One region of the Margalitia sp. FSL K6-0131 genome, then DNA from elsewhere that is predicted to be linked to it. Evidence: riboswitches for the same ligand, from Rfam matches in the RefSeq annotation. Region 1 holds a riboswitch; each other region holds the start of a gene.

Region 1 (7,632 bases):
TAAAAAGAAATACAAAATGGCAATTAATGAAGGCGCGAAGGAAGTTCATGTACAGGTGCATGGATTAATGAGGGAGGAAGATGTAGAAGGTTATATGATAGATTTACAGGATACGATTAATAAAGTAACAAGACAAGAATATACGTTTGTTGTCGATGCGACTCACCAAACACCTGTCCCATCAAAGGTTGTACCGCAGTTGGAGCAAACGATGAAATTTTATTCTAGCTTAGGTTTTAAGGATATCCTTGTAGTAAAACCTTCCTCTAAAATTGCTCAAGTGCAAATTAGGAATGCACTTGAAAGAATAGTGTTCGCAGGTACATTTGTCGATAAAGTACCTTACTCTATGTAAATAGAAAGATAATTTTTCATCTATTATTTGAAAGGAAGATCAACTAGTGCAAACAACACAAGCGTTATATACCTATGAAATTGTTACAAAGGAACAAACAGATTTAATTCAGAAAGCAGCAGAGTGTCTTGCTAGAACATTTATTGGAGTGGATGTTGCTGGGAAATGGGTTCAGGAACCGATGGTAGGTCAATTACATTTAGATTATGATGATTTCTATCAGTTTACCAAGGATTATTTAGACTCTACTGTAGAGCAGGGATATTGCGCAGTCGCTTTGGATGGTAACAATAATGTTGTTGGGGTGCTTGCTGGAGATACAAATGCACCAGAGATTATCGGAGAAGATGTATTTGAAGGTTCTTTTTATGATATGAATGTCATTCTGCATGTTTTGGAAGATGTGGATAAACGTTTCATGGAAGATTATCAAAAACGACACGGAAAAGAAATCCGAGATGGAGAGTTATTGCACCTATTCATGTTAGGAGTAATTGCGGAACATGACCGGCACGAAATTATTCAACAATTAGGAAATAGTTTGATTACAAAAGCAAAAACACAAGGGTTGAAGGCTATTTTAGCGGAAGCGACAAATCCGAAGTCTATACGTGTAATGGAAAAATATCATAATATACAAAAATATATAGATTTAGATGGAAATTATATTGTTCATAAATATCAGGAAAATAGTAAATTGAATGGTATTCCTGAAAATGTAGCGGATGGAACATATATTCTATTAAAAGAGCTTTAAAATAATGATCAATAATTAAAAGGAGTTAGGGGATTTATATATCATGGAAGCTATTTTGCTAGGTATTATTGTTATTTTATTGGTGGTATCAGTCTATTTTGCTTACCGGTATTATTCAATAAAACGTCATCAAATTAATAAAGAGATAATAAATGGAATGAAAGAAGTAGCAGCAGGTAATATCATAAATAAAGTGAATGAAAGAAGTTCTGATCATACTGTATTTAATCAATTAATTGAGTTTTTCAGCCGAGTTAGGGAAACGTTTTTTTCCTTTTCAAAAAATGTCAATGATATAGGAGAAAATCTCGCTGAAACGGGTGAATATGCTTCTGAGAAAGCCGATATTGTAAGAGCGGCAATTGATGAGGTAGGCAGAGGCTTACAGAAACAATTAGTCGCCACAGAAGAAAGCGCCGCATCTATGGAAGAAATGGCACAGGCTATCGAAGATCTATCAGTGAGATCCAATCAAATTTCAGAACAATCGAATACTACCTTAGCATTGACGCAAGATGGAAACGAGAAGCTAAAGAATTCCTTAGAAAAGATGGAGCAATTTAATCAAACGATAAATACAACATCTGATGCAATAAATAAACTCGGAGAAAAATCTCACGAAATCGGCACTATTGTAAAAGTGATTACAGGGATTTCAGAACAAATTAATTTATTAGCATTGAATGCAGCAATAGAAGCTGCCCGTGCGGGGGAACATGGTAAAGGATTTGCGGTTGTTGCGGATGAGGTTCGAAAATTGGCCGAACAATCACGCCAGTCTTCTTCTGAAGTATCAAATATTGTAAAGAATATACAAGAAGAAACGGAAATAGTTGTCGAGTCCATGCAACAGGGAACAGAAGAATTTAAAGAAACAAATTCGACTATTGTCGAGGTTGGAGCCATGTTCGAAAAGATACTATCTACTACAAAGATCATTGCTGAAAATAATGAAAATACTTCCGCAAGTACAGAAGAATTATCTTCTGCTACTCAGCAGATAATGACAGCAATTGTGGAGATAGCTTCTATTTCTCGGGAATCTGTTGAAATGTTTGAGGAACTAATTGAAATTAGTGATGATGAACTACATACAATGGAAAAACTTGTAGAGGAAGCAAAAGATCTTGTAGAGTTAAAAAATGATGTAAACAAATTACTTGTATGGAGTAATGGTGTTGAAACTGCTGAAGCTTAAGTGAGACAAGATGGTGAAAATAAGGTCAGTGCAGCAATATAAAGATTTTCACCTTGCTGGCTGATAAGTATATGTTGCTTCTCAGAGGTTTATCCAACTTGTGGGAAGCTTCTTTTTTATGCGTGGGCATGAACGGATATAAAGTGCAAAAGGAGCAAGTTGTTTTATTTTGAAACAAGCAAATGTGACCACAGAAATTATATTAGGAAAATTTTATCTTTTATCAGGATAATAATAATGGTAAAATAATACTATTAAAAAATGCGTTTACACCAGCAATTTCATATTAGTAACTTTTTCAGGGTAAAAAATCATTAGTATTTTGTTTTATTCCTTCGACAATAGCAAACCCATTGAAAGATGGGGACGCAAAGCTACGGGCCTAAAGGAAGATTTCTATGGCAGCCGGGTTGCCGAAAAGGTTGGATATCTATTTATGGAAGCAATGTTTTGCTTTTTTATGTCCACCTGTGTGGGCTTTTTTTGTCGATTTTTATGAAAAATGAGAAGGAATGGTATTCAAAAGGAAAGGGAATAGAATGTCACAACAAGAACAATGGAAATCAAAAATAGGCTTCGTTTTAGCAGCAGCTGGATCAGCGATAGGTTTGGGAGCAATCTGGAAATTCCCTTATGTCGCGGGAACAGGTGGTGGAGGAGCTTTCCTTTTAATATTTTTAGCTTTTACACTAGTCTTAGGGATGCCCTTATTACTAGGAGAATTTATGATTGGGAGAATGGGTCAAAGTGATCCGATTCAAACATATGGCAAACTTGCATCCAATAAGAAGTGGAACTTTATAGGGAAAATCGGTGTTTTTACATGCTTTGTCCTTCTATCGTTCTATAGTGTCGTAGGTGGCTGGATCATTCTGTACATTATGAAAATTTTGAGCGGCGGGTTAGCTGGGTTGACTCAGAATCAGTATGGGCAGTTATTTGGTGAAATTATTTCTAACCCGTATGCCACCATTGCGGCACAGCTTGTATTTATGATCATCACCCTTCTTGTCGTTGCCCAAGGGGTTCAAAAAGGAATTGAATTAGCAAGTAAAGTCATGATGCCGGCATTACTTCTTTTATTTATTATTTTAGTCATTCGTTCTTTGAGCCTGGATGGGGCAATCGAGGGTGTGAAATTTTTACTAGTACCAGATTTTTCGAAGCTTACATCTGAAAGTATTTTATTTGCCCTGAGACAAGCATTTTTTACACTGTCATTGGGTGTTTCTGTCATGCTTACATATGCTTCTTATTTACCAAAGACGCAAAATCTTCCGCAATCGGCTATTTCTATTATTTTATTAAATATTGTCATTGCTATATTAGCGGGCTTAGCTATTTTCCCAGGAGTTTTTGCCTTTGGACTTAAACCAAACGCAGGGCCGGTCTTAATATTCTCTGTTTTACCGGCAGTATTTGATCATATGCCTTTTGGGATGATTTTCTTTTTGGCCTTTTTACTATTATTCTTATTCGCTGCTTTAACTTCTGCTTTCTCAATGATTGAAATTATAGTGGCGTCTGTTACGAAGAATGATTCGAGGAAGCGCAAGAAAGCCACTTGGGTGATTGGAATTCTTATTTTTATCGTTGGCATCCCAGCCTGTCTTTCTTATGGTGTGCTGGCAGATGTCCAACTCTTTCATAAGACGATCTTTGACTTGATGGATTATGCAGTCAGCAATATTTTGATGCCTTTAGGTGCATTATTCATCGCGATTTTTGTATCCTGGAAAATTTCAAAACAAGATTTGTTTGCCGAATTAAAACAAGGATCGAATATAGGATACGTATTCTTTTCAATCTGTTATTTTCTCTTAAAATATATTGTTCCAATTGCCATCATCGTCGTTTTTTTAGATGCAGCAGGATTATCCGATTGGATTCTACATTTGTTTAAATAAACTACTGCCAGTAAAAACATCAGGGGGGTAAAACAATGAAGGAAATACAAAAATTATTTCCTAGTATGGACGGAAATGACTTTCAAAGAGAGGAATTATTGTCGTACTTTAAGACGATTTTGACAAAAATAGATGAATTAAAGGATCCTAACAAATTAACGCTGGGAGAAATGCCCGAGTACACAGCGGATTACTATAATCGTGTCATTCAAAACGCTGATGTTCCGGTTAGAGGTGTGGCGATGGAGGAAGTGATTCAAAAGCTTCTAAAATTGGTAGAAGGACACCGGTACGTCAATCGAAATTATGTAGCCAATGCGGCGCCGCTTCCGAATATTGCCAGTATCATCGGGAACTTAGTAATGGTGCTGGTCAATGGGAACAATCTTTGGGATGTAGAAGGCCAAGCAGCTGCTACAGCAGAAATCGAAGTAACTAGTATGCTATCCAAACTGATTGGATATGATGAAAGCATCAGTGCAGGATATACAACTTGGGGAGGACAAGGGGCTGTCTTTAACTCTTTACGTCTTGCCATTGCCCGTTACGCGCCGTTCTCTAATCAACATGGTGTACCGCGAAATCTCTATTGCTTCTGTTCCGAGCTATCCCACTACAGTCTGTATAAATCGGTAGAGGCAACTGGGATTGGTGTAGAAAATATGATTCGCGTGAAAGCGAATGCTGATCATTCTATGAATCTAGAAGATTTAAAAGAAAAAATGGAGCATGTTATTGCCAAAGGCGGCGTTCCTCTTTATGTCCTTGCCACAATGGGAACTACGGATACATTTGGGATTGATGACCTTGAGGGAATCAAGAGGATAGCGGAAGAATTGGAACGCACATACGGCATAAATTCTATCTATATCCATGCAGACTCTGCAATGGGGGGCATGTATACTTTCTTTAATGATTACGACTTTGAAAGCAATCCTCTGCGATTGGAAGAAAACGTACTTGAGGTATTGAAATCCTATCAGCAAAAGTTTAAACATATCAAGCTTGCAGATAGTATGGTTTTTGATTTCCATAAGCTTGGACAAACGCCATATACTACGAGTTTATTTTTAATCAAGAACAGAGAGAATCTTAAGTATGTTGATTTAGATGCAGCGGAAACGCCGTATGTTGGAAATCGCGGTTATGGCAGCTATCATACAGGCTACACGCTCGAATGCTCGCGAATGGGAAGTGCTTTGGCAATCTATGCGTCTTTATTAGCATTTGGAATCGAAGGGTATCAAGAACTTCTAGCCAATTATATTCGTGTCAATATTGCATTTAGAGAGACTTTAACGAAAGAAATTTCGAATGTGGTGGTCACAAATGAGGTTTCACCGATTACAACATTCCGTTTTTATCCTGAAGAGACAAAATGGAATGATGAATGGAACGGACATTTAACCTTAGAAGATATAATGGAAATTAATCAATTTAATGACGAGTTTGCAGAGGTAATTGGTGCCGAACGAGATACCGTCTTCTTTGGAAATACAAAAAAGCAGCGTCTCGTGGAAGCAGCAAACTCAAACAAGCGGATAGCCGTCTATGCACATAAATTTTTTGCAATCTCGCCATACACAACAATAGAAGAGGTCGACCGTTACGTTGGATTTCTAAAAGAACACCTAGAATTTTTCCTGAAAACGAGAAGCAGGGAAAATATCATAATAAGATCCTAAGGTGGTCTTCTAGTATAAAAACTTCTCCTCCTTAACGTGGCTCACAACCCTTGAAAAAGTAGGGGATGTGAGCATTTTTTTATGTTATTGTAATGGTAATTTTGGTGAAGTGCTATTTTCAAAGTTGATAAATCTAGTATTCATCATAGAAAAGCGAACCCACTAAATAAAAATCCCCAATTGTTATCAAAATTGATGAAAAATCAAGTATTACTATTTTCTCGTCCTAACAGTATAATCAGGGATGGGAGATGAGATAAATGAATAAAAAAGACATCGCAAAAATCCGAAATCAATTTAAATTAAATAGCCGATATATGAAAATTCGTGAAATATTCAATGTATATGTAAAGAAAGAATCAGGGGAGATTTATCATCAAGTCAGCCAACCGTTTGAAATGTTAGAACAGGAAGCACAAGAATTGTTTTTAACTAACTTTAAAAAGGTTTTGACAGGGGGGCTTGACTCCAAGCTGTTTGAACTGAAATTTCGACGAGATGTGGAAGAGAGCACACAAATGATTCTTTTCAATGGATTACATGCAGCATCCACGGAAGATTGGAAAGAACATATGCTCCAGATAGTAGCGAAAATGTTTGAACATGCAAAGTATGAATTTGATACAGTCGTAACCTTTATCCGCGGAGAATATCAAAAGGCAACAAGGAAGCGGGATATGGAATCCGAAGAAGGTGGGGATGATGAGGTATACTCCAGTGAGTTTGTCCTTTGCAGTCTTAATAAAACGGATCAGCCGAAAAAAGCCTTGCTGTTTGATTATATTGAGAAAGAATTTAAATCCAATAATGCTGTGGATCCCATTATCAATTTAGCAGCTCCATTAGCCGGTTTTCTGTTTCCTGCCTTTAATGATAACGCAGCAGATGTGAATCATATTCTTTATAATGGCGGAAAAGCGAATCAACCAAGTGAGATCTTTATCGTGGATGTCCTCCAATGTGAAGAGATCATTACAGCGGTAGAAGAAAAGGACAGCTTCGATCAAATTTTGAAAATAGTGGTAGGAGATGAAGTGGATTCCAAGGTCATTTCGAATGTTTATGAGGAAATTGATAAAATGGTGCAGGAGAGTCAAGAAAATGAACAAAATGAAGAAAGTGAACCTCCTAAACTGGATTCCAAGGATATCGAACGAATCTTAGAGGCTAGTGGAGTGGAAGATGTAAACTCAGACAAAGTGGAGCATGCATTCAAAAGTGTTGTCTATGATGAAAAATATGAAATCAAAGCAAGCAGTGTCATTCCGAAATCGATTAAAATCGAAACGAAGATTGCCAATGTAACCATTAACCCGAAAGACCTCAAAAATATTAAGTATATTACTTTTAATGGAAAGAAATGCCTATTATTAGAGGTTGATGAAGAAGTGGTAGTCGAAGGATTTAAATTAGAAGAAGCAGAACTCTAGTGAATTTTGCAGGATAGGGACCATGGTATTTAAATCTTATAACGTGCTCCAATTTTAATTTTATTCCAGAAGCAAAATCCTCCATCAAAAAATGGGGGATTTTTTACCTTTAATAAACACGGGGACGTTTCATTTGTTTCCTAAATTTTTTTCAAAAGAAAATGGTATGATTTTTTGAAACGGTAGGACCGTCCCAGTGTTTTTAAAAATGTATTCATGTAACACAAAACAATAATATACTTATAGTAATATGCTATGTCAAAGGGGGAATAGTATGAAGCAGCTCTATATAAAGCAAAA
Region 2 (7,632 bases), 2.2 Mb from region 1:
TTAACAAAAAGGGATCCCAGACCTTGAATTCCATATGCCCCAGCTTTGTCGTATGGTTCATCGCTATCTAAATACTGCTCGATTTCCTTAGAAGTTAACTCCCAAAACGTTACATCTGTTTTTTCATAAAAAGATTGATGTTTTCCTTGATAGATAACTGTTACACCTGTAAAAACTGAATGTTCGTTTCCGGATAAACTTTCGAGCGTTTCCTTAGCCATCGCCCTGTCTTTCGGTTTTCCTAAAATAGTTCCGTTATGCACGACAATTGTATCCGCTCCAATTACTATCGCTTCCTTATATTGCTCAGCAATGATACTGGCCTTTCTAGTTGCTAGCTCAATTACTGCATCTTCTGGAGAAAGGTTATCGGCAAGTTGTTCGTCCACATTACTAGAGATCGAATCAAAAGGGATTTGCAGTTTTTGGAGAAGTTCCTTTCTACGAGGTGAATGCGAGGCTAAAATAAGTTTCGGCATGACATTTTTCCCTTCTATTTCATTTTGGAGATACATCCATTTTTATCCTATCAAAAAAACAACATGTCCACAATGGGAGTTTCCCCATAAAAATTAGAGGATAGAATATTTCTACCCTCGCGGTGTTTAAAGTTCGTTATATTGCTTTAAATACGATAATAAAGCTTGTTCCGCACTTATAATTTCATGTTGATCCGCATTTTTTTGGAAATTCAAAAGATGTTGATAGCATTCTTTTTGTGAACTATATAATTTTTTCAAATTTGTATCTTTCCAATTTTTTAATCCTTCTACTTGCTTATATTGCTGCTCAATGTTTGATAAACTATCAGCTTCTAGTTTTCCTGTTAAATAGGCATTGGAAGATACACTGGTCAAAAGGCGAAAAAGTTCACCCGTATGTTCAGCAAACGTTTTTTCATCCTGGGTGGATACCCCGATTTTTTTTTCCTGGAAGGTTAATTGTTTAGCATACACTTCTACATCCTGTTTTTTTTGCTCTTCCGCTAACTGTTTCGCTTCAGCTAAATTATTGGAAACCCCCATCAAAATATATTGCTTATTTTCAAGTGTTATGATGACAGCAGGTAGGCCTTTTCCCTTAATGTCGTTTGCAGGTGCAGTTGCATCATCAAAAACCCCGCCTTGGATGATAGAGGTTGTTATGGCAGGAAGTACAACCGAACTATTTTGCCCGACAGATGCTCCAGCAGGAAGAGCATTTTGTTTATTTCCGATAGATTTTTGCGAAACACCCTCCGTCTGGTATGCAATCACCTTAAGCATAATAAAGCCAAATAATATTCCAATTGAAATCGCCGTTGCCGCAGAAATGAAGATCGTCAGTAAATGGGAACCGGAGTTTTTCTTGAATATTTTATTTGGTTTTTCCTTCTCTATTGAGGGTTCATAGTAAATTTTTTTGAACTCCGGAATAGGTTTATCCTCTACCTCAGGCAGTACCCAATCAAATTGATCTTCCTCAGCAGTCTTTTCAGTGGCTGCTGCCGACTCCATCTCATTTGCGTTCCATTTATGTATAGCAACCTCCTCTTTAAATGGACGTTCATCACCATTAATTTTAATTTTTATTTGATTAGCAGGTTGCTTGTCCATTTTTTTCCCTCCCGCACACGTATTTGTTCAATGCTAACATACACCGAATAAAAAAGAACAAGACTTTTGTCGTCTTGTTCAAGAAGGTTTTCGTCAAAATTTTTATTTTGTTTGAAGTGGGATTTGCAATGTCGTACCGAAATATACAGTGGTATTAGTTAAGTGGTTATATTTCTGAATAATTTCTTCCCCATCTCTTGAATGATAGTATTTCATTGCAATAGTAAATAAGGTTTCCCCAGGTTGGACAACGTGCTTAATTACCTTGAATTGTTTAGTGTTTTTAGCCCCATCCATCGTCTTATCCTCTTGAATTAATGATTCATCTACTTCGTTAGATGTTGACTTTTCCGGTTGAACCCGAGAAACCAATGGATCCTCTTTATTGCTCGGTGGAGGAACTTCCAGCTTAGGAAGTGCAGATTTTAAGATAGATTCCAATCCCGGGTCATAAAAAATGCTGACAGTAACATTACATTCGATCGAATTGGAATTATCCTGTATGGATGTACTGGTTTCTGCTGGACCTTGAAAATCAATGGTATCAACACTTGTAATTCTTGGAAGTGATTCGATTTCCCCCAAAAAATGATAGAGATGAAAATAAGTTGGCGCTTTTAGAATAATTTCAATAGGCTCTTTCTTTACTCCATCAGGCAAAGTATTATCTTCATTGCTTTTCTTTTTTTCCTCTTCAGAATTTTGATTGAAGTTGGGTAAGGATGCTGATACATCCGAATCGCCAACCTTTTGGTTTTGGTTATCCCCAAATATAATATTTTTAATCGTAATCCCTGATGCGACTTCCGCTTTTCCAAGTTCTAATATAAAACTGTCCATATTCAAAACAACCGGAAGCTGTGTTTGCAAGTTCGTTGCATCTGTTATGAGCGCAGGATCTGTTTTTTCCTTCGGGAAAGATTTAAGCTTTTCATCTCGCAGTTCTGAATTTATATATTGTATGTTTCTTTTAGTTGGGATTATTTTTTGTATGTACAAAAGAGTCGATGTAATAAAAAATAAAAGGAAGATGATGATTGTTATAAATACTTTAAGATTTTTCCCGACCACCTTTTATTCTTCCTTTCCATTCTTATTTTTCAAATAAGATTCATTAAGTATTATCGTATATTGGGCAAAGTATCTAGGCAAAATATTTTGATCGGATGCATTCATATCAGCAGTAGTTATATTTTCGATTTTCACATCCCGAACAAATTTAGCTTGATTTAAGTGTCTCATATAATATGCTGCATCATTACTAGTATCAAATTGCACCGTTAATTGGACTGTGCGGTCATCCCGTAAAGAAAAATTTGTAATAAATCCCCTTTCTGGCAATAGCGTAATGATTTCCTTTAACATGCTTACAGTTGAAATGGGGTAATCATTTGCCCACTGTATTGCCTTCTTTAAATCAAGGATAGCCTGCTGCTTTTTATCAATCGGAATATTTTGTTTTACTTTATTTAATTGTTTTTCATAGATTAATTGGCTATTCAATACTGCCTCTTGCTGTTTTATAGACGTATAATAGGAATAAAAAATAGCTAGGGAGACTGCCAAAATAATCAGAATCCCTGATAGGACAAACCAAAATAAATTGGGACGGTGTTTTTTTTCTATAAGATTAATGTCTACTAGCATGCATTTACACCTACTTTAATGTTAAACCGATGCATTCCGAAAAAACGGGTGGGATGTTAATATTCTTTTTTGTCTGGAATAATGAGTCTGTAAGGGGTTGAACCTTAATAGTACTATGCTCTTTTAATTGTTCCACGTACTGGCTAATATATGGATGCTCTCCAGCTATTAATAATTTATTTATTTCATATTGACCATTTGTTAAATTAAATTGATAGAAGTTTCGAATTCGATCGATTTCCCGTTCTATTTGTTGAATTTGTCCTGTTTTCACTTGAGAATCCTCTTTCATTGCCCAATTTTCATAAGTATATCTTGAGGATTGAAATTCTAATTCGAATTGATCAGTAAAATGAATTTGATGAACATATAATGGTTTATGTTCGTAGAATATCGATAATTGGATGTATGCTAATTGAATTTGAACAACTAAAAGATGCTCATCTCGGCTGGCAAGATCCAAATGATAATATAAACGATATAAAGACAGAATGGATAAATCCATCACAACCGGTTTTAATTTTATTTTTTTTAAAAGATTTACATATTGCTGGACAACCGATTCACGTGAAGAAATCATTAAAACCTCACGATGATCTTGACCTGCCTTCCATTCTACTGCTTCAATAAGCGGATCTTCAAATGGCAAATGCAGGCTCTCCCCGACAGACATGTAAAGATAGCCTTTAATTTCTTCTGTAGGAACCTCCTCTGGAACAAGCACCTTTCTTACAATGGTATGTCCATCCGATAGACACAAATATGTAGGCATTCTTCTAATTTTATTTTCGTAGAGAAATTGCTCCAGTAAAGTCCTTAATGTGGGAGCATCTTCAATTAGTCCACCACGGAGAACTCCTTTAGGTAAGCATTTTTGACCAAATTTAAGGATAACATTATTTTTACCGGTTACGATAAAACGAACGTAATGGTCCGTAAACATTAAATGTAAACGATGCTGTCTAGAAAATAGTTGTAGGTCCATTTACTTCACTCCCCATTACATAAACATGCTTACATACCATGAAATAATATTATCTCCGAAAAAAAATGATAGAATTGCACCTGCACCAATGAAAGGGCCGAATGGTATAGGTTTTCTCTTTTTATATTTTCGTGCAATCATCATTAAAATACCAAAGACTGCACCAAGGAAAGTAGCAATTAGGAACGTTAAAAAAGTATATTTTAGCCCTAGTATTATGCCAAGGACAAAAAATAATTTAATATCTCCACCGCCCATTGCACCTTTACTTAATATAGCTATTAGAAATAATAGGGCAAATCCAAAAACAGCCCCGACTATAGGGTCCCACCAAGGTTCGGAAGGAAACATAATCTTTAAGATAATAAATATTACGGTAAAAATTAATAGAATTTTATCTGGAATAATCATATAAATAAGATCTGATACTGTAATAATCACTATTAATGATAAAAGCAATAAAGCAAATAGCAGCTCAATTCCCCAGCCTGATTTAGCATATGCGAATGCAAATAAGCACCCTGTAATTGCCTCCATAACAGGATAGATATAAGAAATAGATGTTTTACAGGAACGGCATTTTCCTAATTGAAAAATAAAAGAAAATACGGGGATTAATTCAAACCAGCGCAATTTATGCTTACAGTGCGGACACTGTGATCCTGGATAAATAAGTGATTTTTTTTCAGGGATACGTAAGCCCACTACGTTAAAGAAAGATCCAAGAATCAAACCTACTACTGCAAAATAGATTGTCCAAAATATATTCATTGGTTGAGAGTTTGTGCTCCTTTTCAATTTATGACACTTTCATTATTTGTATATTATCATATGATAGAAATATATGTTATAAAAAAAGGAGCATTGGATGCCCCTTTTTTTGATTATAAAGATATCAGTTTATTTTGCGTTTCCTGCATTTAATTTTGATTCATCTGCATTTACAACCTCAGTTCCACCAGAAGATACTAGAACGATTGTATAGTTATATTTTCCATTACTATCTTTTGTAATGGTTACTTTACTTTTTTCATCATTATATTTATCTCCCTTTTTAGAAGGGTCCTGTGGAATATTATCTAGATAACCAGCACTCACTAATTCACTTAATTTTAAATCCCTAGTTCCTGTTGAACTTGGGAGAATTTTATCATCTTGCGCAGCCACACCTATCTTCGCAGCATTAATAATCATTAACCCGTTTGAAATGTGTGCATCTGTCCGTGATTTGTTGATAAGTCCCCCTACACTAGGCACTGCAATAGCGGTTACAATCGCAAGAATAACAATTACAGCAAGCAATTCAACAAGAGTCATCCCTTTTTGATTCTTCATTACCTTTTGGAATCTGCTTCTCATTTTCTCTTCTCCTTCTTTAAATATGTAATAAAAAAGCCAACTTCATATTTATTAATCTAGGATGTTAATAGGTTAATAAACATAAAATTGGCGGGTTGCACTACAAGCTCCGAGCCATTCAAGTGCCCATATACAAATGACTCTTCTTCGCTTCCAATTTCTATCTTAAATCTAAGCTCATTATACTATTCCAAATATCGCTATTACAACATATTTTTACTAATCTATACATAATTTTTATAGTGATAGTCGATTTATTGGATATTTTGAAACACGCTATACATTGGGATGGTGATGGCCGCAACAATCGTTCCTACAACTCCGGCGAGAAAAACAATCATCATAGGCTCTAAAAGAGATTTCAATTGCTCTGTTGCCTGATCAACCTCAGATTCATAAAATTCCGCAACTTTTTCTAACATATAGTCTATTGTTCCTGATTGTTCGCCTATGATCATCATTTGTGAAACTAGAGGGGGAATAGCCCAATGATCCTTCATGGGTTCTGCAATTGACTTTCCCTCTTCTATATAATTCTTTGATTCGCCAAGGATTTTGGCAATCACTTGATTTCCAACGACATTTTCCACAATGCTGATTGCATGCAATATCGGAACGGAAGAAGCAAATAATGTGCTAAGAGTTCTAGTCATCCTTGCTAAAGCTGCTTTTTGGATAATTTTTCCGAATACTGGAATTTTAAGTTTTATCATGTCCAAATAAAAGCTGCCATTTTTCGACCTTACCAATAAATAATATCCTAATAACAACAACAGCAGAAAAAGTATAAATAACCAAAAATAATGCACAACAAATTGACTAGAATTTAGCAGCCACAATGTTAAAGCTGGCAATTTTGCATTAAATGAAGCAAACATGCCAGCAAATTTGGGAACAATCACAGCTAGCATAAAGATAACTACCGCTATTGATATAATTGCCAATATGATTGGATAGGACATTGCCGCCTTAATTTTCTGCCGAGTTTGATGCTGCTTTTCAAAATAAACAGCCATTCTTTCCAAAATCTCCTCTATTTGACCGCTAGCCTCCCCAGCTTTCATCATATTGATAAACATGGAGGGAAAAATAGTTGGAAATTTTTCAGCCGCTTCGGTATAAGATTTTCCTGTTTGAATATCCTCATATATATTGTAAAGGGTTTGTTTTAAAACACGATTTACTGTTTGCTCCGCTAAAATTTTTGTTGAATCAACAACGCTAATTCCCGCCTTAATCAATGTACTGAATTGACGAATATAAATGACTAAATCTTTATGCTTTATATTTGGCTTTATAACATTAATTTCCCGATACAATATTCCCTTTAATTCTGTTAAAGAACGGATCGCAATACCTTTTTCTTTCATCTTTAAAACGGCTTCATTATAATTTGCCGCCTTCAGTTTGCCTTTTACCCTTTCACCTTTTCGATTCCTTCCGATATATTGAAAGACTGCCATTAAAGAACACCATCCAATAAATATGGTCTAGCGTCATTTGCTGAAATTTTTTCTTGTTCCACTAAAGCTTGAATCGCCATTTGCATCGTTTGCATTCCCGCTGCTTTACTTGTTTGCATAACGCTTTGAATTTGATGGATTTTTTCATTGCGAATTAAATTTCGGATTGCAGGATTATTAATTAAAATCTCAAAGGCACCAATTCTGCTATTTTGTTGCTTATGTTGAAATAATCTTTGCGAAATGATAGCCCGTAATACGGAAGCCAATTGAATTCTAACTTGTGCTTGTTGTTCTGATGGAAATACATCAATGATTCGATCAATAGTTGTCGGTGCGTCCGTTGTATGCAAGGTAGCTAGTACCAAGTGTCCTGTTTCTGCAGCAGTTATCGCCGTTGATATTGTTTCTAAATCCCTCATCTCACCCACGAGGATAACATCGGGATCTTGTCTTAAACATGCTCTTAAGGCATTGGAGAATGATTTTGTATCAAACCCTATTTCTCGCTGGTCAATGATACATGTCCCGTGTTTATGTAAATATTCAATAGGGTCTTCTAGTGTAATAATATGTTTTTTAA
Region 3 (7,632 bases), 1.9 Mb from region 1:
TGGCAGTCATTATCGAAGACTGAATTTTTTCCGCCAATGCTTGATTTGTATTTTGAATTAACCTGATTTGTGGTGCACTTTGAATCGTAATCTGCCTGCTTAGCTTTAAATCATGTAATCGTTTCTCTAAGCGATCTGCAAATTGTATCATATCATTAACATCCTGAAAGGCCATTTGGTCGCCGGTTTCTGCCGCTTTTTTCTTTAATTCTGGAATGGTTTTTGTGTATAATTCTTCAACTTTTAATTCACCTGCAGCAATATAAATGTTTAGGGCATGGAAATAATCTTTATTTTTTTCATATAGTTGTTCGAGCATATTGATATCGGATAAAAGTGTTTTTTTCGAAAGCTCCAATTTAACACTAATTCTATCGATTTGCGCACCAGTCTTTTGATACTTTGATAATACCTCTTGAACAGAACTGGAGATTTTTCCAAACATTCTCGAAAATAGCCCTTTCTTTTCAGGAGCTAATTCTTCGGGGTTAACCTGTTCCAATTTCTTCATTAAATCGCCTAATATTTCTCCAATTTCTCCAATATCCTTTTTTTGGACATGGTCAAGCATGGAATGGGAGAAATTTAGCAGCTTTGATTGAGCTTGGGTTCCGTACATAATAATTGCCTGATGATTTTTTGGATCAATTTGCTCAGCCAACTGTCTTGCTTTTTCACGGTTCTGTTCTGGTAAAACATCAATTAGCCTTTGCGGCTTTTCCGCCTGGGCTGTTGCAGGAGCATCATGAATTACAAGCTCCTTTTCTCCAAATGGATTGGTTAGTAAATCATCCAATCCTTCACTTATATCTTCTTGCCATAGGCTTTCCTTTGACTCACTCATTTTGTTGATCTCCTTTCGTCATCTAAAGAAGTGTCTATTGGTGGTTTTAAAGAATGCTTTGCTACATTCAGTTCAAACTCAAGATGATCAATGTCTTTCGATAACACTTCATATAAATCATTCTCTATCGTCCTTTTTAACTCCTTTAAAGTATTGCGGGTATCCTTTAAAGAAAAATATAATTCATTATTTTTTACCGGTTGTGCAGCTAAAAACGCGTATTTTTCAGATAATTCCACAATAGAATCTAAATGATAGAAAAAGAATTTTTCTGCTTGATAAAATCTTCTTGGTTCTCTTCTGATAATCGCGTAGATCCTTTTTACAAGACGGATAAGATCAAGCATTTGCTTAAATGCGCCAATGTTTCGCACGTTAAAGAATACCTTTTGCAAACGGTGAATTTTCTTCTTAGCTTCCTTAAGGTTTTGGACAATATAAGCAAATTCTTTTCGAGAAAGCTGATGTATTTTCAAAAATTTTCTTTTGGTGATCCATTTTATCACAATATATATGATTGCGCCTCCGAGTATTGCGGAACCGGATGAATATAAAAGGGTTTGCTCAAAACCAAAATAACTAATCAGCCATACGAGTGCCGCAACAGGTATTGCAACAAATATACGGGTAATGAAGGAAAAAAATGTTTTCATTATTAATCGACTCTCCAATCTAGAGCAGCTACAACTCAAATACGAATGATGAATAAAAAGGTTTCATTAACTTTTATTATAAAAAAAATCAGCTATGAAAGAAATACATCTCTAGTAGTATTGTACTATACATCTTAAGTACTCAAACGATAAGAATCAACTTCCTGCTTCAGCAGGAAAAATCAATTTTTTATCGAAAATAGACAAAGAAGAGAAAATGTTAGCGGTTTCAAGCTGACTTTTATATAAGAGGAGGACCAAAGGATGGAAAAACAAGAAGTTGTGATTGTGAGTGCAGTTAGAACGGCTATTGGAAGCTTCAATGGATCATTGAAAAATATACCAGCTCCAGAGCTTGGTGGAATCGTAATCAAACGTGCAATAGAACGAGCCGGGATACAAGGGGACCAAATTGATGAGGTTATTATGGGAAATGTTTTGCAGGCTGGGCTGGGACAAAATCCAGCGCGGCAAGCAGCTATAAAGGCTGGGGTTCCGGAAAGTGTTTCCTCAATGACGATTAATAAAGTTTGTGGATCGGGACTAAAGGCTGTTCATCTTGCCACACAAGCAATCTTAGCAGGAGATGCAGATATAATTGTTGCCGGTGGGATGGAAAACATGAGTCAGGCGCCATATCTATTAAAAGGTGCAAGGGACGGCTTTAAGATGGGAGATCAAAAGCTAGTTGATAGTATGATTCAAGACGGATTATGGTGTGCCTTTAATGATTATCATATGGGAATAACAGCAGAAAATCTTTGTGACCGCTATGAAATTTCCCGTGAGGAACAGGACCAATTCTCTGCGGAGAGTCAAAGCAAAGCTGCAAAAGCAATCGAAGAAGGCAAGTTCAAGGACGAGATTGTAGCTGTTGAAATTCCGCAAAGAAAAGGGGATGCCATCATTTTCGAAACAGATGAATATCCTAAAAAAGGCACAACGGTGGAGAAATTAAGTTCATTAAGACCTGCTTTTAGGAAAGATGGTTCGGTTACAGCAGGAAACGCGTCCGGAATAAATGACGGAGCGGCAGCATTAGTCATAATGTCTAGGAAAAAAGCAAATGAATTGGGGATTAAACCACTTGTAACGATAAAAGCAAATGCCAATGCCGGGGTGGATCCAAGTGTAATGGGGATTGGTCCTGTAACAGCGGTCAAGAAAGCGCTGGAAAAGGCAAATATGTCGTTAGAGGATATGGACCTTATAGAAGCAAATGAAGCATTTGCTGCACAATCCCTAGCAGTTGATAGGGAATTGAAGTTTAATAAAGAAATCTTGAATGTAAACGGCGGGGCGATTGCTCTTGGCCATCCGATTGGAGCAAGTGGGGCAAGAATCCTTGTCACCCTTATTCACGAAATGCAAAGAAGACAAGTGAAAAACGGATTAGCTACCCTTTGTATTGGCGGGGGGCAAGGGGTAGCCACGATTGTTGAATTAGCTTAAAAGCGGTTAATTACTGATTGGTACCTCGATTGCGTACACGTGAACGTTTACGCATAAGGCGGTTTGATCATCAATAATATATTTTTACGAAACCAGAGGGGAGAGAGAATAATTGAAGCAAGTATATACATCCTTCCAGGAAGCGGTAGCAGATATTCAAGACGGTGCGACAATAATGGTTGGCGGTTTCGGTCTTTGCGGAATTCCTGAAAATTTAATTCTTGCACTTGTCGAAAAAGGGGTAAAGGATTTAACGGTTATTTCTAATAACTGCGGGATAGATGATTGGGGATTAGGACCGCTTTTGCAAAATAAACAGATTAAGAAAATGATAGGGTCATATGTTGGGGAAAATAAAGAATTCGAACGCCAGGTGTTAGCTGGCGAATTAGAAGTGGAATTAACCCCGCAAGGCACCTTGGCAGAAAAAATACGAGCAGGAGGAGCGGGAATTCCTGCATTTTATACTCCCGCAGGTGTGGGAACACCAATTGCAGAAGGGAAAGAAACGAGGACGTTTAATGGGAAAGAATATGTTTTGGAGGAAGCATTAACGGCAGATTTTAGTTTAATTCGTGCTTGGAAAGGTGATAAAATGGGGAATTTAGTATACAACAAAACAGCTCGTAATTTTAACCCGATGATCGCGGCTGCAGGAAAGGTAACGATTGCAGAGGTAGAGGTGCTCTATGAAGTCGGGGAGCTGGATGCTAATTTTATTCATACTCCAAGCATTTATGTGCAAAGGATTATTCAAGGGGATCAAGAAAAACGTATTGAAAGAAGAACCATTAGAAAATAATTTGCACATTAAGGAAGGGAGAGAAGAATATGTCAGCTGATAAAGGTTCAATAAGGGAAAAGATTGCTAGAAGAGCGGAAAAGGAAATTAAAGATGGCCATTATGTAAATCTGGGAATTGGAATGCCAACATTAGTTGCCAATTACATTTCCGATAATAAACAAGTTGTTTTACAGTCGGAAAACGGCTTGCTTGGAATTGGCCCATATCCTAATGAGGAGGAGATTGATGCAGATTTAATCAATGCCGGAAAAGAAACGGTGACGGCAATTCCGGGTGCAGCTTATTTTGATAGTGCAGAATCGTTTGCGATGATTCGGGGCGGTCATATAAATATAGCAATTTTGGGCGGAATGGAAGTATCGGCCTCAGGTGATTTAGCTAATTGGATGATCCCGGGGAAAATGATCAAGGGCATGGGGGGAGCGATGGATTTAGTTCATGGTGCCCAAAAAATCATTGTTATTATGGACCATGTGAATAAAAATGGTGAGCCTAAAATTCTCAAAGAATGCAGTCTTCCTTTAACAGGGAAAGGCGTTGTTAACCGAATTATTACGGATAGAGCTGTTATCGATGTATCCAATAAAGGACTTATTTTAAGGGAAGTGGCAAAAGGATACACAGTGGAGGAAGTACTTGCTTCGACGGAGCCAACTGTAATGGTAGCTGAAGATGTAAGACTAGAAGCTTATTAGTCACTGTAGTAAAATGATGGGAGTGTAGGTTACATGATACCTATTCTTTTTCTTCATTTTTAAACTTAAGGGAGAAATCAAAATGGCAAAAACAAAAAAACAGCAAAAGTATCAACCTAAAAAGGAAAAGCAGGATGAAAAGCTTACATTGAAGGATTCTTTAAATCAAGATATATTATTAAAATTAAAACAAGCACAGCATGATTTAGTGCAGAAGGAAGAAAATGAAAAGCTTCAAGAGGAAGAAAGAAAGAGAGAAGAAAGAAGAAGAAAGGAAAAGAATAAATCCTTTGAAGAATTATTAAATGAAAATCCAATGGACTGGAAGAAATTTAAATAGGGTTTGGAAAAAGGAAAAATAAAAAGCGTTCAAATCATCATAACGAACGCTTTATTTATTATTCCTTTTCCATTTATTAAATTCGAGAAATTCTCGAAACTCATTTTTAGAGACACCAGAATTCATCGCTTCACGTACTAACAGTTCCCATTCAGAGTCAAGTTCTGCGTGGTCAAATCCTTCTTCCCCCTCATCATGGAGTAATGCATTTACAGATACTCCTAAAACAGCTGATACTTTTTCCAGAAACTGAACAGAAGGATTTGATTGAATATTACGTTCAATGGAACTTAGATAAGATTTTGCGACACCTGCTCTTTCGGCAAGCTCTGATAATGATAGTTGCCTTTGTAATCGGAAATTTTTTATGCGTTGTCCAATCATAAGTATGTCACCTTCCTTCGATTCATTATAACATATAACGAAATTCGGGTTCCATATTTAGAACGGATTTGCAAAAAAATTATAATAATTGCAATAAATATTTTAAGATGTGAATAATAGTATGTATAGTAGAATGTTAGGAAAATTTTTTACATTACATCTAATCCAGAGGTTTTTTTATGAAAGAAGTCTTTTATTTCTTGAACAGAAATTCCCATATCGAGTGCTGCTAAAATTAAATCAATCCATTCCTGATCCAGTGTTTGTGTACTTGCCATTAATTTTTTCTCCATTTTTACCTCCTAAAATACCATGTATTTCAGGTAGCCCAGCCGTCATCGTATTAAACCTTAGACCTGTGACTTTGCGTCCTTATTTTTCAATAAGTTTGCCTTTTTCTGATAATAATTCATTCTTATTATCTACTACTTTTTGTCTACATTTTTGAGTATAACGAAAATGATTTAGCCATACTCGAAAATTATGTCGATGTCGAATAATTGAAATAATGCCACAAAATGAATAAAACGAGAAATGAATTATCATACTATTTAAATGATTTTGTCGTTATATGGTAAAAAAAGTTTTTATGACATCGCAACTTTTTATTTCTTCTAAAATATAATTTGAAAAAACGAATACTTATTTGTAAAAAAAGAAAAGAATTTGTTGAAAACTTTTTGAATAGTTACCCCCAAAAATCATAAAAGTGGAAATGCCTTGTTCATATTGAAATGGAAGTGCAAATTTTACCTGTAGGGGCATTGACTGAGGTAAAGGAAACACTGCAAAGTATTTTAGGAGCTGATGTTAACTTATCGTTGAGAGGAGACCCGGAGATTCACTTATCGATTGGCATTATGCTAGACAACCAAAAGAAAGGTCCGGCAATCCAGACCTTTTCTTTTATCGATGTTCCTTATAGATATTTTCCTTTGTTAACGTAAGAAGAATCTTTCGTTCATCCTCGTTTAAAGAATCAGACCTAGTGGCTTGTGCATTTATGCGAACTTGTTTGACTGAACTCGCTCCAGCAATTATAGAAGCTACAGTATCATTCGCTAAATTAAACTGAAGGGCTAATTCCGTCATGGATCTATTCTCAGAAACCAATTTATTTTGAATACTAGAAAGTAAGTCGTGAAGCTCCTGATGGGAATATTCCAAATAGCCTTTTTCAGATAGCTTGCTAGTCCATTTCTCGCTTAATAATCCTTTAGCAAGCGGTCCTCTTGTCACAACACTTACTGAGTGTTCTTTAATAAATGGAAAAATTTCCTCAGGTCGTCTATCCAGAAGACTATATTGCATCATAATGCTAATAATGGAGGATTTCTCAATATATTCACGAATCACGTTAGGACGAATAGAGGAAATTCCATAATACCGAATAATTCCTTCCGATTTTAATTCTTCAAAGGCTTCAATTGTATCCTCGATATTATCCTCGATCGTTCCCCCATGCAATTGATATAAATCAATATAATCTGTTTGTAATCTTTTAAGACTCTCCTTTACAGCTTCCTTTATATATTTTTTAGAAGGATCCCAGCTCCACCCGGAATGATTCTTGTTCCAGCGGTTTCCTACTTTTGTGGCAATAATGACTTGGTCACGGACATCCTTTAATGCCTTCCCGACAATCTCCTCATTTGCTCCAACATCATATAGGTCCGCCGTATCAAAATAATTAATACCTTCCTCTAATGCAGCGTATATAATTTCTTGTGCATGTTTTTCATCTGTTCCAAGAGACATGCATCCTAATCCAAGTGCAGAAACGTATAAATCTGAGTTTCCTAGTCTATTTTTTTTCATGACAGGTTTCCTTTCACTTTGTTTCCTACTATTGTAGCGAAAAACAGTTTACTTTAACAAAATATTTGCTAACGATTGATTAACTTTACCCAATCAAGCACATAGTAATACTGTTTTCTATATGATTTTAATTGCTCTCTTATTTCCCATGCCTTGCCGCTCATTGTAATTCCTTTCGAATGTACAAATATTTTCACGGGTATGTCACCTTCTTTTTAGCGGGCTTCCTATTAGCCTCCGCTTTTTAAAATTTGTTAAGCTATAATAGTGTTTAGTTATACGCATACACATGTGCGGGTTTTACTAGGGAACATTAACGGTAGGGAACATGTACACATAAGACGATAAGACGTCAACACTATTATTTAACAGAGCCGTTTGTTAAAATGTATGAATAGTAGTCTATGGAATAGAACAAGGAGAGTTTATGATGCATAAATTTGAAGAGAAAACAATCAGGTCAGAGAAAATTTTTGAGGGCAGGGTTGTCCGTCTGCAAATAGATGAAGTAGAACTGCCAAATGGTAAAACGGCAAAGAGGGAAATTATTAAACATCCAGGGGCAGTTGCCATATTAGCTATTACTCCAGATGATAAAATTATTTTGGTGGATCAATATCGAAAACCAATGGATAGGGCAT
Region 4 (7,632 bases), 450 kb from region 1:
CTATAATTAGCGCACTTATCAATTGATATCCATTTCCCATGTCCTTAAGCCAAAAAGAAGCACCAACAAGGATAGCTAAAATATACCCAACCACGGTCCATGAATAGGATATGTTTTTCCGACCATGTGTTGATTTTTCCAAACGCGGCACTAACGAACCTGCCTGTAAAAATAGCGTAGCTTTGAACAAACCATGAAATACAAGGTGAAAAATAGCTGCTGAATAGGCACCTAATGCGCACTGAATCAGCATAAATCCCATTTGTGCAATGGTTGATCCTACTAACTGTCGTTTATAGTCCACCTGGACTAAACTGATTCCAGTTCCAATCAATACCGAAATACTTGCCAGAATTAGTAAGATTATTTGCGCTATATCACCATTAAATATCGGTGAAAATCTAGTTAGAACAATACCACCTGCATTTACTAAACCAGCGTGCATAATCGCCGAAACAGGAGTCGGAGCAACAACAGACTCTAACAACCACCGTTGGAACGGCCATTGTGCTGCTGGAATCATTACCCCTAGTATGAGCAACAGATTAATCCCTGTTTTCTCCCAAGAATCAAGGTGGGCTAAACTCCCGTCCTTTAAAGCTGACGATAGCTGCCATTGTCCTGTAACATGGGAAAGCCAAATAATTGCAAATACAATAGCAATCCAACTTAATGCAAATAAACGACCAGATATGGTTGCTGCTTCATGAGCCACTTTCCATCCACGGTTCAACCGTATAAGTGAGATAAGTCCAATAAGAGTAACTCCCCAACAAATGGCCATTAAGCGTAAATCATCACTTAACCATGCAAGCGAGGCTGCGCCGGTAGTGAATGTAAAAAGAATAAAATATTTCCGATAAGAGTGATCCCCCATTAAGTAACGTACGGAAAAACGTTGAATGATTAATCCAAGAAAAAGAACAAAGAATGCCAATAACCACGCTATAGAGTCTAGGTGCCAAGGACCAAAAATTCCTTTTGCCTTCGTATTAATAAGAGCAAATAAAGCAACCAATGGGGGTAAAGACACAATTCCAATATGGATATTAACGTAACGCAATGGTATCCGTGGATATAAAAACAACAGACCACTTAGACCGGAAATCACCAGTACACAATAAAATATATTTAATAATGATGACAAACTAAGGGAAAATAACATATAACGGTCCTCCATCTAAATGGCGCTTACTTATATAATTCCTTTTAAAAAGGTTGATATATATTCCAGATAATACTTATAAAGAAAAACGCAGAAGCTAGACAATGACTAATCTGTAAATTCATTTCTCGCATTTAAATAAAAAAACCGACAACTTCAAAATTCCAACGATGATTAAAATCATTGGAATTTTGTAAATTGTCGGTTTCAATTCAACTAACCATAAAGTTTTTTGAAATGCTACCAATTATTATCAACATGTATGCGTTCGAATGAAAAAACAGTATATCTCCATCTTATCAATCAGATTATAGACTGTACCGATTTTTACGTCACAATAAAAACTTTTTCATCCAGTCAATATATAAATATTGAAATGAATGCTCAAGTTATAATTAAGATTAAAAACGCCATATTTAGTTAACTTTAGGATATTCCATACTGCACACATTTGTCAACAATTTAGACTTAATCCTGCCCATTATTGCTGTTTATCTTTTTCTCAAGATCATTAAATAATTTGAAAACCATCAGTCGTTCTCCAGTACGAGAGCTTATATCGGTATGGAATCCCTTTACTTCCTCCCCAGTAATCGTCAATATAATTTCCTTAAGATTCTCTATCCCAGATTCAACTAACTCAGATCGTGTTTTTTTTATAGTCAACATTCCATCTTTGGTTTCACAAACAGTATATTCTGCTGGAGTTAAAATTCCTTGTAAATTGACAATGATCATATCCCTTAATATATCTGTTTTAACAGATAAAGAGCCTCTTCCAAGATAGTCCTTTTCCCATTGTGTTATGGCCTTACTTATTTCCGATTCAATAAAACCTTTCGAAACTTTCAATATTATATATCCTCCTTGTACTAAAAATCCGTACACTCCTTATTAAACAATTGATACTACGTCAAGAAAATAGACACAGATTTTTCTACCGCGCTTTCGCTTGGTGGCCTTCATCAAAAAGTTTAAATAAAGTGCGATTTAAACTTTTTGATGAAGGTAAAATCAAGCTGCAGAATTACTATACATTCGCTCAAATTCATTTGGTGTACAGTAGCCCAATGTTGAATGAATCCGCTTAGAATTGTAGAAGAACTCGATGTATTCAAATAATGATTTCTTCGCTTCTTCTCTTGTTCTATACTTGGTTTGATAAACTAACTCACGTTTAAGAATACCGTGAAACGATTCAATGCAAGCATTGTCATAACAGTTTCCTTTACGGCTCATACTACCAATCATATGATACTTTTTTAATAGTTTCTGATACTCAGAGGAAGCATATTGAACACCTCTGTCTGAGTGATGAATGACGCCTTTTCCCGGCTTTTGACGCTTGTAAGCCATTTTTAATGCAGAGATAACCAATTCCTTTGTCATAGTTTTGCCCATAGCCCAACCTACTATTTTACGAGAATATAAGTCCATTACGGTCGCCAAATACAACCAGCCCTCATTGGTCGGTATATAAGTGATATCCGTTACCCAAAATTGGTTTGGTTTGCTTGCTTTAAACTGTCGATCTAGGACGTTTTCACTTACTGGATGTTTATGTTTTGAATTGGTCGTAGCCTTGTATTTCTTGACTGTACAAGACTTCCATTGGTTCTTCGTCATAATACGGGAAACCGTACGCTCACTTACCTTCATGCCACGTTTATTAAGGGTTTTAGTAATTTTCACGCTGCCGTAACGTTGTTTAAATTCTAAATGGGTCTTCAGAATTTTTTGTGCTAATTTCTCGTGCTTTTTCTGCCGGTTACTTTTTGGTCGGTTTAACCATTTGAAGTAACCACTCTTGGATACTCCCAGGACTTTGCACATCTTCTCCACTCGGAATTGGGAGCGATTCTTATGAATAAATTCATATTTTACCGAGGGCTTTTCGCGAAGTAGTGCATCGCCTTTTTTAAGATTTCATTTTCCTCCTTTAAATCGCGCATTTCTTTCTGAAGAGCTTTTAAAGCAGCACCTTCCGAGGAGAAAGATTGTACAGCCTTGATTTCCGGTTGTTGACCATACTTTTTCATCCAACCATGTAATGTATTTTCGTTTACACCAACTTCTCTCGCCACTTGAGCTACAGATTTATGGTTTTCGCTAATATACTTTACAGTTTCAATTTTAAAAGACTCTTCGTATCGTTTACCATTACCTTTTGCCATACGGACACACCTCATTATAATTGATATATTTATTATAACAATCTGTGTCCACTTTTTAGTCTAGCATCAAATTTCCTTTTTTATTTTAATAAATGTATTAGTATATGTTTTATAGCTTTTATAGAAAGCTACAATAACTTATTGCATTGAATTCCTAACACGGTTTTCTTTCATGGTAACTTACGATTCTGATCATTAACGATTCCTCTTTGGTCATTTAAGTTAGCCACCTATATTTTATCAAAGGCTCTTTACATATACTATAGTACCTTTGAGAAGAAAACTTGAAAAACATCCTAATCTTTTTAAGTAGAGTGCCCCGAATCGAATCACATATTAGGATTGAAAAGAACTCGTGTATTTTATGTTATCAGAGAAAAAATGGATTATTAAGTTAGTTATGGGGGGATCCAGTCCACTAATATAATGAACGAATGAGGTTCAAGATGAAAAAAGCTCCTCCAGATGGAAAAGCAATGGTTGGTTATGGAGAACTTAGCTATAAATAAGAGCTAAATTCTTCCTTTCATTTTTTTCAGCGTTATGGCAGAAGCAGTATGATCATCACGAGTTCAGTAAATGGATAAAGATTTTCACAATGAACTGCCTTTTAGATTAAATAACTTATAAGACCAATATCAACTTCAGGAACGGAGAAAGTTATCGTCTATAAGTATTTGAAATAACAAGAGGGTCTATAACTTTTACAAGGCTGTATACCAATTATATTATTTTCGCTCTTTGTATTGATCGATTCCATATAAAATATATTGTAGATAACTTATGGGACTCGAATTGCGATTTTTAATAATTTCGAGCATCTCTAAAAGTTCAAGAATTTGTCTCCTCGGTAAATTAGTAAGAATATAATCGACAATTTGATCCCCTGACATCTCAACTTCCAGCTTCTGGTTTACTAAAAAGGTCAAACTATTTGCCGGAAAAATATATGAATATAAATGCTCTTTTATTTGATTATAGCTATATCTATCTGACTTCTGGTTTACGTCTATTGCCATCTTTAATAAAATCCTTCTTTCTTTAAACAATTTTCTCTAAGATAGAGAAACAAATGGAAAAAATGTCTTGGTCAGACAATTTGACTTTGTGGTTTTCTTCACAAAAATCCAGGACAAGACGAGCAGACAGTGGGGAGTAGACCGCATAAAGGAGGAATTCCGAAATCATAATAGGAATACTTAATAAGACAAGATTTCAAAATCTTTTTCATATTATTATCAATAAACTTTCGGTAACCCGGCGATCATCATTCTTCCGAACCTTAGACCCGTGGCTTTGCGTCCCCATTTTTCAAAAGGTTTGCTATTATCGTTGTTTTTACCTTTTAAACATATCATTTTTCGGTTACTTATATCAATCATTTTTCAGCAAAAAAAGAGAGAATTCGACACTTAGATGAAACTATCTATTGAGGCTATGCGATGAAAAAAATTAAAGACAAGGAGACACCTTGTCTTATTCCACCTTGATTTGAAAAAAGGTCGTTAACGACTCATTTGGTTTTAAATACACCAATTCTTCTTTTTGATTCATTTCATATGTTTTTGCCATCCATGGTTCAACACAAACAAATTCCTTCCCATGTTCTGTCCAACAGACAATATAGTTAAATTCCTTGCCATATTCTAATGAAACTAGTTTATTTGTTTCCTCAAGTTTAAATTGGACTTCGTTTTTCACAGTGTCCAGTAACATCAACGATTCTTTTTTATCAGATAAGTCGATGATCCCTTTAAATATTTTCTCTTGATTGTCATTATAATCAAGATATGTTTTGGCGTCAGATTCTATGGTTAATACCTTTTTCGACGTTTTAAAATATGGATGGAATCCGGCATAAAATGGCATTTCTAATTCGGATAAATTTTTATAATCCTGTTCTATATAAAGAGTATTCTCTTTTAAGATATATTTAAAAACAACCTCAAAATCAAATGGATAAGATTTTCTTGTTTCTTCATTACTTTCTAATCTTAAAGTAATCGATAACTCCCCTTCTGTAGAAGTCTTTACTACTTCCCAAGGCATATTTCTCGCAAAACCATGATTTTTCATTTTATAGGTATTTCCTTGAAGTTCGTATTCACCTTTTTGCAATTGTCCGCTTATGGGGAATAAAATTGGAATTCCTCCTCTAATGTTTGCTTCTCTATCTAACAGAGTTTCCCTATTTAAATAAAGAATTTCGGTGCCGCTGATCCCGAATTCTGTGATTATTCCACCGCGTTCCGGTACAACTTTTATGTATGAATCTCCATCTCTTAATTCGTATATTTTTAAACCTTCGTCCATTAGTTCTTGAATTGAATACATTGCACCTGTCTCCTTTTTGCTTCTATATCATTGTTGTTGCTTCCACCCACTATTATGGCATATATTATTAAAAGATTGCATTTGTGCGGAGGGAGACTTATATGAAAAATAAAAAAAAGCAAATCATATTTTTTCTTATATCCATCCTATTTATTTTAGGAGGTTTATTTACCGGGATTTATTGGATGACACATATTGACCAATTTAAGAAAAATGGCATGATTGAACGTAGTACTATTACTTATACTAAAAGTGTTATATAAAGGGAATAGGATTGCTTTTCTTTGGTTTAGTAAGGGGTAACGAGTGGGGAATTTCCGTGCTTTGTTACCGCTTTTGCGTTCTGAATTTGATTGTGGCACAATTATTCATCATCTATTGTTACCTGTTTCATGCTTTAGCACCTTCCATGGGAATATTCAGCCGTTCATTGTTACCATTTTTCCGTTTTATTCTCCTCTTCGGGCACATTCAACCGTTGATCGTTACCGTTTTCCCAGTCCGGCATTGTGTTCAGGCACGATTCTCCTTCTACCGGATTCCCGCTCTGACCTCATAAAAAAGCACGATTAAACGTCCATTTTCAATTAGCGGTAATAAACCTTATCCATTTTTGTCATCTTTCTTTAATATTGGCATCTAATGATAATATACACTCTTTAAAGGTGGTGACTAATATGTGGATTTATATTGTTCTTGCATTTGTCATTATCCTACCCATCATTTTCTTTAGAGTAACTTCAAATACGACAAAACAGATCAATAAAGATATTGAAAAAAATCCTTTTGACCAGCGGAATAACCCTCCGCCACCTCCACCAGGACCGGGAATATTCTAACTTCAGCACCGTTTTTGGTGCATTTTTTGATTCAATTGTGACAATTTTGTTTCTCATCTAATTCTAATTTATTTTTCATTAATTTTTAGGTTTGAGAGATTATGATGTAATTGTTAATAGGACAAGCTAGTAATTTTCCTACTTGATTATGGTCCCCTCCATTATCAAGTAACCCCCTTATTTAAATACCCTAATCCTTTTTCCGGCTTTTATAGCCGGAAATTTTTTTATGAGTTAAAATGAAATAAAAAAAAGGGGATAAATCATGATAGATTATAAAATATTTTATGAAGCACCTGCACCGGAGGAATATAATGAACTGCGGGTCAAAGCAGGATTAAGCTCTAAAGATCTCAATGCTTCCAAAACAGGCCTGAAAAACTCCACTCTTGCTGTAACTCTTCGATTTGGAGAAAAATTAATCGGGATGGGAAGAATTATTGGAGATGGTGGCAACTTCTATCATATTGTTGATATTGCAGTTGATCCCGCCTATCAAGGACAAGGACTAGGAAAAACGATTATGACAGAGCTGACAAATTACTTGGATAAAAATGCACCTGCAGATTCATATGTAAGTTTAATTGCAGATTTGCCTGCAGATCAACTATATAAAAAGTTTGGTTTTGATTATACACAGCCAAAATCCGTTGGAATGTATAAAAGATATTAAGGGTATTCGAAAAATACCCTTATTTTTCATTTAAAATACTTTCTTCTAATACCTCAGATTTGTCTCCGTATACTTTATCTAAATGAAATTCTCCCCATGCACATAAAGAATCTAAAATACCTTTTAAACTCCAACCATACTCACTCAATTCATATTCAACTTTTGGCGGAACTTGATTATAGATAATTCGTTTAATAACCCCATCCGCTTCCAGTTCTCTTAATTGCTGTGTAAGCATCTTTTGGGTAATCTGCGGCATAAGGCGTTTTAATTCGCTAGTCCGTTTTTTTCCATGTGTTAAATGACATAAAATAACACATTTCCATTTTCCCCCAATCACTTCCAGTGTTGCTTCTACTCCGATGTTGTACTTCTTTTTTGGCATGATTGCTCCTCCTACTCTATAGGAACTAAAAAGTACCTATAAAACCTTCAGGTACCTATAGC

What was found. Region 1 has a riboswitch for cyclic di-GMP ahead of NSQ59_RS20205 (sodium-dependent transporter). Riboswitches for the same ligand answer to the same signal wherever they lie in the genome.
Positions count from the first base shown of each region.
Region 2: linked by a shared signal. The riboswitch ahead of NSQ59_RS09420 (type II secretion system protein) and the one ahead of NSQ59_RS20205 (sodium-dependent transporter) in region 1 are both predicted to bind cyclic di-GMP.
Region 3: linked by a shared signal. The riboswitch ahead of NSQ59_RS10875 (anti-repressor SinI family protein) and the one ahead of NSQ59_RS20205 (sodium-dependent transporter) in region 1 are both predicted to bind cyclic di-GMP.
Region 4: linked by a shared signal. The riboswitch ahead of NSQ59_RS22445 (hypothetical protein) and the one ahead of NSQ59_RS20205 (sodium-dependent transporter) in region 1 are both predicted to bind cyclic di-GMP.

Region 1 covers NZ_JBBOZS010000001.1:4,127,654-4,135,285, reverse strand. Annotated here, with positions in the region: gene NSQ59_RS20220 (hypothetical protein) at 1-355, shown strand, start outside; gene NSQ59_RS20215 (hypothetical protein) at 402-1,112, shown strand; gene NSQ59_RS20210 (methyl-accepting chemotaxis protein) at 1,156-2,310, shown strand; cyclic di-GMP riboswitch class I at 2,644-2,728, shown strand; gene NSQ59_RS20205 (sodium-dependent transporter) at 2,850-4,217, shown strand; gene NSQ59_RS20200 (pyridoxal phosphate-dependent decarboxylase family protein) at 4,253-5,902, shown strand; gene NSQ59_RS20195 (DUF4317 domain-containing protein) at 6,163-7,332, shown strand; gene NSQ59_RS20190 (LURP-one-related/scramblase family protein) at 7,607-7,632, shown strand, end outside.
Region 2 covers NZ_JBBOZS010000001.1:1,955,250-1,962,881, reverse strand. Annotated here, with positions in the region: gene NSQ59_RS09450 (Maf family protein) at 1-479, opposite strand, end outside; gene NSQ59_RS09445 (hypothetical protein) at 606-1,595, opposite strand; gene NSQ59_RS09440 (LysM peptidoglycan-binding domain-containing protein) at 1,698-2,666, opposite strand; gene NSQ59_RS09435 (PilN domain-containing protein) at 2,670-3,242, opposite strand; gene pilM (type IV pilus biogenesis protein PilM) at 3,253-4,227, opposite strand; gene NSQ59_RS09425 (prepilin peptidase) at 4,243-4,998, opposite strand; gene NSQ59_RS09420 (type II secretion system protein) at 5,128-5,586, opposite strand; cyclic di-GMP riboswitch class II at 5,667-5,750, opposite strand; gene NSQ59_RS09415 (type II secretion system F family protein) at 5,841-7,049, opposite strand; gene NSQ59_RS09410 (type IV pilus twitching motility protein PilT) at 7,049-7,632, opposite strand, start outside.
Region 3 covers NZ_JBBOZS010000001.1:2,238,618-2,246,249, forward strand. Annotated here, with positions in the region: gene NSQ59_RS10840 (toxic anion resistance protein) at 1-844, opposite strand, end outside; gene NSQ59_RS10845 (5-bromo-4-chloroindolyl phosphate hydrolysis family protein) at 841-1,497, opposite strand; gene NSQ59_RS10850 (acetyl-CoA C-acetyltransferase) at 1,762-2,949, shown strand; gene NSQ59_RS10855 (CoA transferase subunit A) at 3,062-3,751, shown strand; gene NSQ59_RS10860 (CoA transferase subunit B) at 3,781-4,449, shown strand; gene NSQ59_RS10865 (YqkE family protein) at 4,532-4,789, shown strand; gene NSQ59_RS10870 (helix-turn-helix domain-containing protein) at 4,841-5,173, opposite strand; gene NSQ59_RS10875 (anti-repressor SinI family protein) at 5,323-5,466, opposite strand; cyclic di-GMP riboswitch class I at 5,493-5,576, opposite strand; gene NSQ59_RS10880 (aldo/keto reductase) at 6,080-6,991, opposite strand; gene mciZ (Z-ring formation inhibitor MciZ) at 7,060-7,188, opposite strand; gene NSQ59_RS10890 (NUDIX hydrolase) at 7,422-7,632, shown strand, end outside.
Region 4 covers NZ_JBBOZS010000001.1:4,576,512-4,584,143, forward strand. Annotated here, with positions in the region: gene NSQ59_RS22430 (NADH dehydrogenase subunit 5) at 1-1,165, opposite strand, end outside; gene NSQ59_RS22435 (DUF2294 domain-containing protein) at 1,634-2,017, opposite strand; one part of gene NSQ59_RS22440 (IS3 family transposase) at 2,180-3,078, opposite strand; one part of gene NSQ59_RS22440 (IS3 family transposase) at 3,078-3,339, opposite strand; gene NSQ59_RS22445 (hypothetical protein) at 4,068-4,358, opposite strand; cyclic di-GMP riboswitch class I at 4,588-4,674, opposite strand; gene NSQ59_RS22450 (aldose epimerase family protein) at 4,816-5,673, opposite strand; gene NSQ59_RS22455 (hypothetical protein) at 5,775-5,936, shown strand; gene NSQ59_RS22460 (GNAT family N-acetyltransferase) at 6,778-7,185, shown strand; gene NSQ59_RS22465 (winged helix-turn-helix transcriptional regulator) at 7,205-7,570, opposite strand.